One region of the Thermomonas brevis genome, then DNA from elsewhere that is predicted to be linked to it. Evidence: predicted binding sites of a transcription regulator. Region 1 holds the regulator's gene; each other region holds the start of a gene.
The links. The regulator HrcA, encoded in region 1, represses chaperone genes, less so after heat shock. The targets are predictions, from matches to a motif close to TTNGCACTCNNNNNNNNNGAGTGCNAA.

Region 1 (3,272 bases):
CGGCAGGTTGACGTCGGTCTGCTGGGCGCTGGACAGCTCGATCTTGGCGCGCTCGGCCGCGTCCTTCAGGCGCTGCAGGGCCAGCGGATCCTTGCGCAGATCCACGCCGTCGGACTTCTGGAACTCTTCCACCAGATAGTCGATGACGCGGTTGTCGAAGTCCTCGCCGCCGAGGAAGGTGTCGCCGTTGGTGGCCAGCACCTCGAACTGCTTCTCGCCGTCGACGTTGGCGATCTCGATGATCGACACGTCGAAGGTGCCGCCGCCGAGGTCGTACACGGCGATCTTGCGGTCCTTGGTGTCGCCCTTGTCGAGGCCGTAGGCCAGCGCCGCCGCGGTCGGCTCGTTGATGATGCGCTTGACGTCGAGGCCGGCGATGCGGCCGGCGTCCTTGGTGGCCTGGCGCTGGCTGTCGTTGAAGTAGGCCGGCACGGTGATGACCGCCTCGGTGACCGTCTCGCCCAGGAAGGCTTCGGCGGTCTTCTTCATCTTCTCCAGCACCTTGGCGGAGACTTCCTGCGGGGCCAGCTTCTTGCCGTCGGCCAGCGCCACCCAGGCGTCGCCGTTGTCGTGCTGGGTGATGGTGTACGGCACCACGCCGATGTCCTTCTGCACTTCGGCGTCGGTGAACTTGCGGCCGATCAGGCGCTTCACCGCGTAGAAGGTGTTCTTCGGGTTGGTGACGGCCTGGCGCTTGGCGGACGCGCCGACCAGCACTTCGCCGTCCTTGGTCCAGGCGACGATGGACGGGGTGGTGCGGTCGCCCTCGCTGTTCTCGATGACGCGGACCTTGCCGCCTTCCATGATGGAGACGCATGAATTGGTGGTGCCCAGGTCGATGCCGATGATCTTGCCCATGGTGTTCCCTCTGTAATGTCGTTGGCGCCGTGCGCCGATGGTTGCTATCTGGGGATGCCGCGCCCGCCTTCAAGAGCCGCGCGGCGATGCGCCGGGGCGCCGTTTCAGTCGTGCCTGGCGACGATCACCAGCGCCGGGCGCAGCAGCCGCCCGTTGAGCAGGTAGCCCTTCTGGAACACGGTGATGACGTGGCCGGGGGCGACGCCCTCCGCCTCGCCCTGGCTGATCGCCTGGTGGTGTTCCGGGTCGAACGGCTGGCCGGTCGGGTCGAGCAGGGTCATGCCATTCTCGGTGGCGACCTTCAGCAGCTGCTTGTAGGTCAGCTCCAGCCCGTGGCGCAGCGCGTCGCCCTCGCCCGCCGCGGACAGGCCGGCATCCAAGCTGTCGAACACCGGCAGCAGGTCGCTGAGCAGGCGCTCGTTGGCGAACTTGCGCGCCTGTTCGATGTCGCGGGCCAGCCGCTTGCGCTGGTTCTCCAGGTCGGCGCGCTCCAGCAGCGACTGCGCCTTCAGCTGCTCGACCTCGGCGCGCAGCGCCTCCAGTTCGTCGTGCTGCGCCGCGTCGGCGTCCTCGTTCACTTCCTGGCTGGGATCGTTGCTCATGTCCACGGTTCGAAATACGCGGCCGACTGCCGCACCGTGCAGGGCTATGGGGGTTCAGGCGTCGGGATTCAAGGCGGCCCCCAGCGCCGCCGCGGTGGCCTCCACCACCGGGATCACCCGCTCGTAGGCCATCCGGCTGGGGCCGATCACCCCCAGCACGCCCAGCACCTGCCCGTCGCGGCCGTAGGGCGCGGTCACCAGCGACATGCCTTCCAGCGGCGCCAGCCCGGTTTCCTCGCCGATGAACACGCGCATGCCCGGCGCCTTGGCGGTGCGCTCCAGCAGCTGCAGCAGCTCGCGCTTTTCGGCGAAGGCGTCGAACAGGGCGCGCAGGCGGTCGAGGTCGCCCAGCTCCTGCAACCCCAGCAGGCGGGTCTGGCCGGCCACCAGCATGTCGTCCTCGCGGGCCGGGGCGAACGCCTGCTCGGCCAGCTCCACCGAGGACGCCAGCAACCGCTCCATCTCGCTGCGGGCGTCGCGCAGTTCGCGCAGCAGCGCGGCGCGGATCAGGCTCAGCGACTGCCCGGCGAAATGGGCGTTCAGGGTGTTCGCCGCCTGCTCCAGCTCCGACGACGAGAACGCCCGCCGCACCTGCACCACCCGGTTCTGCACCTCACCGTCGGCGAACACCAGAATCGCCAGCACCCGCTGCGGGTCCAGCGCCACGAAGTCGATCTGGCGGAAGGCGAAGCTCTCGCGCCTGGGCACGCTGACCATGCCGGCGAAATGGGTCATCGCCGCCAGCAGCTCGGAAGTGCTGCCCAGCAGCGCCTGCGTGCCCGCGCCCGCCGGCAGCCCGCTGCGCAGCCGATGGACGTCCTCGCTGCCCAGCGGCTTGACCTGCAGCAGCGAATCCACGAACAGCCGGTAGCCCTGCGCGGTCGGCACCCGCCCGGCCGAGCTGTGCGGTGCGGCCAGCAGGCCGGCGTCCTCCAGCGAGGCCAGGATGTTGCGGATGGTGGCCGCGCTGACATCCAGCCCGGCGTGTTTCGCCAGCGTCTGCGAGCCCACCGGCTCGCCGTCGCGGATGTGCCGCGACACCAGCGTGCGCAGCAGCTGGCGCGCGCGCGGGTCGAGGGCGATGTCGGGAGCGGGGCGGCGGGCCATGCGCAGGTTGTAAGCGTCCGCCCGCGCGCATGCAACCGCTACCCGCGCATCGCGCCCGCAGGCACAATGCGCAGCCATGCTGACCCGCCTGTCGATCCGCGACTTCGCCGTAGTGGCCCACGCCGAACTGGACTTCGGCGCGGGCCTGACCGTCGTGTCCGGCGAAACCGGCGCCGGCAAGTCGCTGCTGGTGGACGCGCTGGGCTTCCTGTCGGGCGCGCGCGGCGACGCCGGCGCGGTGCGCCACGGCGCGCAGCGCGCCGAGCTGTCGGCCGAGTTCGCGCTGGACGATTGTCCCGCCGCCTCCGCCTGGCTGGCCGAGGTCGAACTGGACGACGACGGCGCCTGCCAGCTGCGCCGCACCCTGCGCGCCGACGGCGGCTCGAAGGCATGGATCAACGGCCGCGCCGTGACGATCGCGCAGCTGGCCGAACTGGCCGGACTGCTGGTGGAAATCCACGGCCAGCACGCCCAGCAAGCGCTGCTGATGCGCCCGCAGCAGACCCGCCTGCTGGACGACTTCGCACGCCATCCGCAGCTGCTGGCGGCCGTCGCCGACTCGGCGCGGCGCTGGAAGGCGCTGCAGCAGGAGCGCGACGCCCTGCTCGCCCGCGGCGACGTGGCCGAACGCCAGGGCTGGCTGCGACACCAGCTGGACGAACTGCAGGCGCAGCCGCTGGAACCCGACGCGCTGGCGGAACTCGA
Region 2 (3,272 bases), 1.5 Mb from region 1:
TCCGGAGCGGGCGCGCTGTCTTCCTGCGCATCGACGTAGAAGAACACCGAGCACGCCCGCTTGAACGCCGTCGGCGCCTGCGATTTGCCGAAGCCGTAGACCTGCATGTTGGCGCTGCGCAGGCGCATCACCAGCGGGGTGAAATCCGAATCGCTGGACATCAGCGCGAAGGCGTCGAAGTCGCCGCCGTGCAGCAGGTCCATCGCCTCGATCACCATCGCCATGTCGGAGGCGTTGCCCTTGCTGGTGTAGGCGATCTGCTGCACCGGCTGGATGGCGTTGGATAGCAGCGCCTCGCGCCAGCCGCGGAGGTGCGGGCTGCCCCAGTCGCCGTAGGCGCGGCGCACGTTGGCCATGCCGAGGTCGGCGATCTCGCCCAGCACGTAGTCGAGGGTGGACACCGAGGCGTTGTCGGCATCGATCAGCAGGGCGATCCGCAGGCTGTTCTTCATCGGCTGTCCTCCCCGGAAGACGGCAGCCTAGCAGCTAGAACGCGAACGGCCCGGATCGCTCCGGGCCGTTCGGTGTTGCATCGATGGCGAAGCGGCGCTTACGCCGCGAACAGCGCCTTCATCTTCTTCAGCGCGTTGGCCTCGATCTGGCGGATGCGCTCGGCGGAGACGCCGTACTCGTCGGCCAGTTCCTGCAAGGTCACCTTGCTGTCGGCGTCCAGCCAGCGGCGCCTGATGATGTCGCGCGAGCGCGCATCCAGCTTCGCCATGCCTTCGCGCAGGACTTCCAGCTGGTCGGCCTCGCTGTCGGCGGATTCGTAGGCGGCGGCCGGGTCCTGCTCGTTGGCGACCAGATAGTGCGCCGGTGCGGGCGGGGCGTGGTCGTCGTCGGCGTCGTCGGGCGCGTCGAAGCCGATGTCGCGGCCGGACAGGCGCGACTCCATCTCCAGCACCTCGCGCTCGGACACGTTCAGGTCCTTCGCCACCGCGCTGACTTCCTCGGCGTTGAGCCAGCCCAGGCGGGTCTTGCTCTTGCGCAGGTTGAAGAACAGCTTGCGCTGCGCCTTGGTGGTCGCGACCTTCACGATGCGCCAGTTCTTGATGATGAACTCGTGCATCTCGGCGCGGATCCAGTGCACCGCGAAGCTGACCAGGCGCACGCCCACGGCCGGGTCGAAGCGCTTCACCGCCTTCATCAGGCCGATGTTGCCTTCTTGGATCAGGTCGCCCAGCTGCAGGCCGTAGCCGCTGTAGCCGCGCGCCACGTGCACGACGAAGCGCAGGTGCGACAGGATCAGTTCCTGCGCGGCGGCGATGTCGTTGTCTTCGCGCAAGCGGCGGGCCAGCTGCTGCTCGTCCTCGACGGACAGCACCGGGATCTGGTGGACGCCGCTGATGTAGGCCTCCAGCGAGCCCATGGCGCTGGGGATCGGCAGATTGTTGGCGACGAGCGCGGTGGATGTCATGGCGGGTTCCCTCATGCGGTCGATTCTAGCAGTCGCCATCTATGACTGCTAACCGGGCCGGAAGTTCTGAGCGTTGCATCCGTGGAACGCTGGCCCGTTCAACTTCCATTGGGCCATGCACCCCGTCAAGGCGATGTGGGGACGTTCCGGGCGGGGACAAGCCCGGCCCGGCTTGACAGCGCCGGCGACCGCGCCGATCCTCCCGCACATTCCGAGGGGAGCCCCGTACGGGGCTGAGAAAGCGTCGAGCTGACCCTTGAACCTGATCCGGGTCATACCGGCGTAGGAACGGAAGAAAACGCGCGGCGCCCATGCGGCGGCGCGCGCCGTTGCATCGTCCCGCCCGGATCTCCCGCGTTTCGCACGAGGAGGAGATCCATGCAGCAGCATCCCGACGCCCGTCCGGGCCCCGTCACCACCGGGCCGATCCGCGGCTCGCGCAAGGTCTATCTGTCGCCGCCCGGCCATCCCGACCTGTGCGTGCCGTTCCGCGAGGTCGCGCTGGACGATCCGCACTCGCCGCGGCTGCGCCTTTACGACACCTCCGGGCCCTACACCGAGGACGCCGCCGCCATCGACCTCGCCGCCGGCCTGCCCGCGCCGCGCGAGGCCTGGCTGGCCGCGCGCGGGTTCGAGGACATCGAGGGCCGCGCGGTGCGCCCGGAGGACAACGGCCACGCCAGCGGCGAGCGGCTGGTCGCGCCCTGCCCGGCGCGGCGGCGCCTGCGCCGCGGCCGGCCGGGGCAGCCGGTCACCCAGCTGGAGTTCGCCCGCGCCGGCATCGTCACCGAGGAAATGGTCTTCGCCGCCCACCGCGAGAACCTGGCGCGCACCGCCGCCAGCGCCGAGGAGCTGCAGCGGCTGGCGGCGGGCGAATCGTTCGGCGCCGCACTGCCGGCGCTGGTGACGCCGGAGTTCGTGCGCGCGGAGCTCGCCGCCGGCCGCGCCATCCTCCCGGCCAACATCAACCACCCGGAGCTGGAGCCGATGGTCATCGGCCGCAATTTCCTGGTGAAGGTGAACGCCAACATCGGCAACTCGGCGCTGTCCTCCGGCGTGGCCGAGGAGGTGGAGAAGCTGGTGTGGGCGATCCGCTGGGGCGCGGACACGGTGATGGACCTGTCCACCGGCCGCAACATCCACAACCTGCGCTCGTGGATCCTGCGCAACGCGCCGGTGCCGATCGGCACGGTGCCGCTGTACCAGGCGCTGGAGAAGGTGGGCGGCGACCCGGCGCGGCTCGACTGGGCGGTGTTCGAGGACACCCTGATCGAGCAGGCCGAGCAGGGCGTGGACTACTTCACCATCCATGCCGGCGTGCGCCTGGCCCATGTGCCGCTGACCGTGCGCCGCGTCACCGGGATCGTCTCGCGCGGCGGCTCGATCATGGCGCGCTGGTGCCTGGCGCACCACCGCGAGAACTTCCTGTACGAACGCTTCGACGACATCTGCGCGATCCTGCGCCGGTTCGATGTCGCCTTCTCGCTGGGCGACGGCCTGCGCCCCGGCAGTCTGGCCGACGCCAACGACGCCGCCCAGTTCGCCGAACTCGACACCCTCGGCGAGCTGACGAAGGTCGCGTGGGGCCATGGCTGCCAGGTGATGGTGGAAGGCCCCGGCCACGTGCCGATGCACAAGATCCGCGAGAACATGGACCGCCAGCTCGCCGCCTGCGCGGAGGCGCCGTTCTACACGCTGGGGCCGCTCACCACCGACGCCGCGCCCGGCCACGACCACCTCACCTCGGCGATCGGCGCGGCGATGATCGGCTGGTTCGGCACCGCGATGCTCTGCTACGTGACGCCGAAGGAGCACCTGGGCCTGCCGGACCGCGACGACGTCAAGACCGGCGTCG
Region 3 (3,272 bases), 1.4 Mb from region 1:
CTGGATGCCGTGGTTCTGGTCTTCGTTGGCACCCTTGAGCTCACCGATGGCGGCCTTGGCGCGGATCAGGGCCACGCCGCCGCCCGGGACGATGCCTTCTTCCACGGCAGCACGGGTGGCGTGCAGGGCGTCTTCGACGCGCGCCTTCTTTTCCTTCATCTCCACTTCCGTCGCCGCGCCGACCTTGATGACGGCCACGCCGCCGGCCAGCTTGGCCACGCGCTCCTGCAGCTTCTCGCGGTCGTAGTCCGAGGAGGTTTCCTCGATCTGCGCCTTGATCTGCTTGATGCGCGCTTCGATGCCGGCGGTGTCGCCCGCGCCGTCGATGATGGTGGTGTTCTCCTTCGAGACCTGCACCTTCTTGGCGCGGCCCAGATCCTTGATGGTGGCCTTCTCGAGCGAGAGACCAACCTCTTCGGAGATCACGGTGCCGCCGGTCAGGATGGCCATGTCTTCCAGCATCGCCTTGCGACGATCACCGAAGCCCGGCGCCTTGACCGCGCAGACCTTGACGATGCCGCGGATGGTGTTGACCACCAGCGTCGCCAGCGCTTCGCCCTCGACCTCTTCCGCCACGATCAGCAGCGGCTTGCCGGCCTTGGCCACGCCTTCCAGCACCGGCAGCAGGTCGCGCACGTTGGAGATCTTCTTGTCGTGCAGCAGGATGTACGGGTCGTCCAGTTCGGCCTGCATCGACTGCTGGTTGTTGATGAAGTACGGCGACAGGTAGCCGCGGTCGAACTGCATGCCCTCGACCACGTCCAGCTCGTTCTCCAGGCCCGAGCCGTCCTCGACGGTGATCACGCCTTCCTTGCCGACCTTGTCCATCGCCTGCGCGATCAGGTCGCCGATGTTGGCGTCCGAGTTCGCGGAGATGGTGCCGACCTGGGCGATTTCCTTGCTGGTGGACGACGGCTTGGACAGCGACTTCAGCTCGCCCACGGCGGCGGTCACGGCCTTGTCGATGCCGCGCTTCAGGTCCATCGGGTTCATGCCGGCGGCGACCGCCTTCATGCCCTCGCGGATGAACGCCTGCGCCAGCACGGTGGCGGTGGTGGTGCCGTCGCCGGCGTTGTCGGAGGTCTTGGAGGCGACTTCCTTCACCATCTGCGCGCCCATGTTCTCGAAGGCGTCGGCCAGTTCGATTTCCTTGGCGACGGAGACGCCGTCCTTGGTGATGGTCGGCGCGCCGAAGCTCTTCTGCAGCACGACGTTGCGGCCCTTCGGGCCGAGGGTGGCCTTGACGGCATTGGCGAGCACGTTGACGCCGCGCACCATGCGCGCGCGGGCGTCCTCACCGAAACGAATGTCCTTGGCAGCCATTGCGAATTACCTCAGTAAGAATTCAATCGATTGAGAGGAAAGGAGGCGACGCGCGATCAGAGGATCGCGAAGATGTCGTCTTCCTTGACCACCAGCAGTTCCTGGCCGTCCAGCTTCACCTCGGTGCCGCTGTACTTGCCGAACAGCACCTTGTCGCCGACCTTGACCTGCGGCGCGCGCACCTGGCCGTTGTCCAGCACCTTGCCGGTGCCCACGGCGATCACTTCGCCCTTGATCGGCTTCTCGGTGGCGCTGTCGGGGATGACGATGCCGCCCGCGGACAGCTTCTCTTCTTCCATGCGCTTGATGACCACGCGGTCGTACAGCGGCTTGATGTTGGACATGTGCAACCTCTGCAAATGGTTGATTGTGTGGGAAAAACCCGGAAATTTTAGCAGCCGGCCGAGCCGAGTGCCAATGCACGGGACGAGAAAATCCCGCGACCGGGATGCCGGGGAGATGGGGCGGGCCGCGGGGCTTTCAAGGGGCCGCGGGCAAATTTCCCGCGCGGCCTTACCCTAGGCGCATGGACGTCCTGCTCTGCCTGTGCACCTGCCCCGATGCCGCCACTGCCGGGCAACTCGCGGAAACCCTGGTCGGCGAACGGCTGGCCGCCTGCGTCAACATCGTGCCGGGGCTGCGCTCGGTCTACCGCTGGCAGGACGCGGTCCAACGCGACGAGGAAGTCCTGCTGCTGATCAAGACCACGCGGGCGCGCTACCCGGCGCTGCAGGCGCGGCTGCCGGCGCTGCATCCGCATGAACTGCCGGAGCTGGTGGCGGTCGAAGTCGCCGACGGCCTGCCCGCCTACCTGCGCTGGGTGGCCGACGCCGCCCGTCCCTTAGAATAAGTCCATGTTCCGACTGCCTTTCCGACTGCGCCGCTGGCTGGCCGCGCCGGCCCTGCTCGCAGGCCTGCTGGCCGCGCCGGCCCATTCCGCCGACGTCGACCTGCCGCCGGTCGACGAGGTGTTCGTGCTTTCGGCCACGGCGACCGCGCACGACCGCATCGAGGTGCGCTGGAAGATCGCCGACGGCTACTACCTGTACCGCCACCGCACCTCGGTGCAGGCTGACGCCGCGTTCCCCGGCGCGCGGCTGGCGCTGCCGGACGGCGACAAGCACCGCGACGAGTTCTTCGGCGACGTCGAGACCTACCGCAAGCAATTGGTGGGCGCGTTGACCGGCACGCCCGGCGTCGATGCCGCCGCCACCATCCTGACGGTGAAATACCAGGGCTGCGCCGACGCCGGCGTCTGCTATCCGCCGCAGACCCGCAAGCTGCGGGTGGCGCTGCCGCAGGCGGCCGCGGGCGGCGGCTTCGGGCTGGGACGCAAGGCCGGCGGCGGGCTGTTCGGCCTCGGCAACGGCGCGGCCGGCACGGTGGATACCGCGCCGCTGCCGCCGGAGCAGGCGTTCGCCAGCGAGGTCATCGCGCTGGACGGCAACACCCTGCTGCTGCGGCTGACCCCGGCGCGCGGCTATTACCTGTACCGCGACAAGCTCTCGGTGAAGCTGGACGCCGGCAACGGCCTGTCCACCGCGCTGCCGCCAATCGCGCGGCTGCCGAAGGCGACTTCGCACCGCGACGAGCATTTCGGCGACGTGGCGGTGTACTTCGGCCAGGTCGAGATCCCGCTGCCGGTGGCGCGCACCACGCCGCGCGCGGCCAGCGGCGCGCTGACGCTGGGCTTGCAGGGCTGCCAGGCCGACGGCATCTGCTATCCGCCGATGACGCGCCGGCTGGCGGTGTCGCTGCCGGCGGGCACGGTGAAGCCGGCCGCGGACGCCACGGCTTCGACTGCAGGCTCGCCAGCGGACACCGCGATCGCCGCGCCCGACGCGGCCGATGGCTCGACGCAGACCAGCGCCGCATCGCCCGACGCTTCCGACGCAACAGCGCAAACCGGCAACGCCGCGATCCTCCCGCCGCAGCCCGCGCGCGAAGCG

Region 2: the regulator HrcA is predicted to act here: its motif matches at 1,443-1,469, upstream of rpoH (RNA polymerase sigma factor RpoH).
Region 3: the regulator HrcA is predicted to act here: its motif matches at 1,715-1,741, upstream of groES (co-chaperone GroES).

What each region holds. Positions count from the first base shown of each region.
Region 1 is NZ_CP060711.1:36,101-39,372, reverse strand. Features, by position in the region: gene dnaK (molecular chaperone DnaK) at 1-858, opposite strand, end outside; gene grpE (nucleotide exchange factor GrpE) at 963-1,460, opposite strand; gene hrcA (heat-inducible transcriptional repressor HrcA) at 1,515-2,567, opposite strand; gene recN (DNA repair protein RecN) at 2,644-3,272, shown strand, end outside.
Region 2 is NZ_CP060711.1:2,007,292-2,010,563, forward strand. Features, by position in the region: gene H9L17_RS09195 (NYN domain-containing protein) at 1-452, opposite strand, end outside; gene rpoH (RNA polymerase sigma factor RpoH) at 551-1,417, opposite strand; TPP riboswitch at 1,622-1,723, shown strand; gene thiC (phosphomethylpyrimidine synthase ThiC) at 1,796-3,272, shown strand, end outside.
Region 3 is NZ_CP060711.1:1,411,690-1,414,961, forward strand. Features, by position in the region: gene groL (chaperonin GroEL) at 1-1,323, opposite strand, end outside; gene groES (co-chaperone GroES) at 1,380-1,667, opposite strand; gene cutA (divalent-cation tolerance protein CutA) at 1,850-2,173, shown strand; gene H9L17_RS06580 (protein-disulfide reductase DsbD family protein) at 2,178-3,272, shown strand, end outside.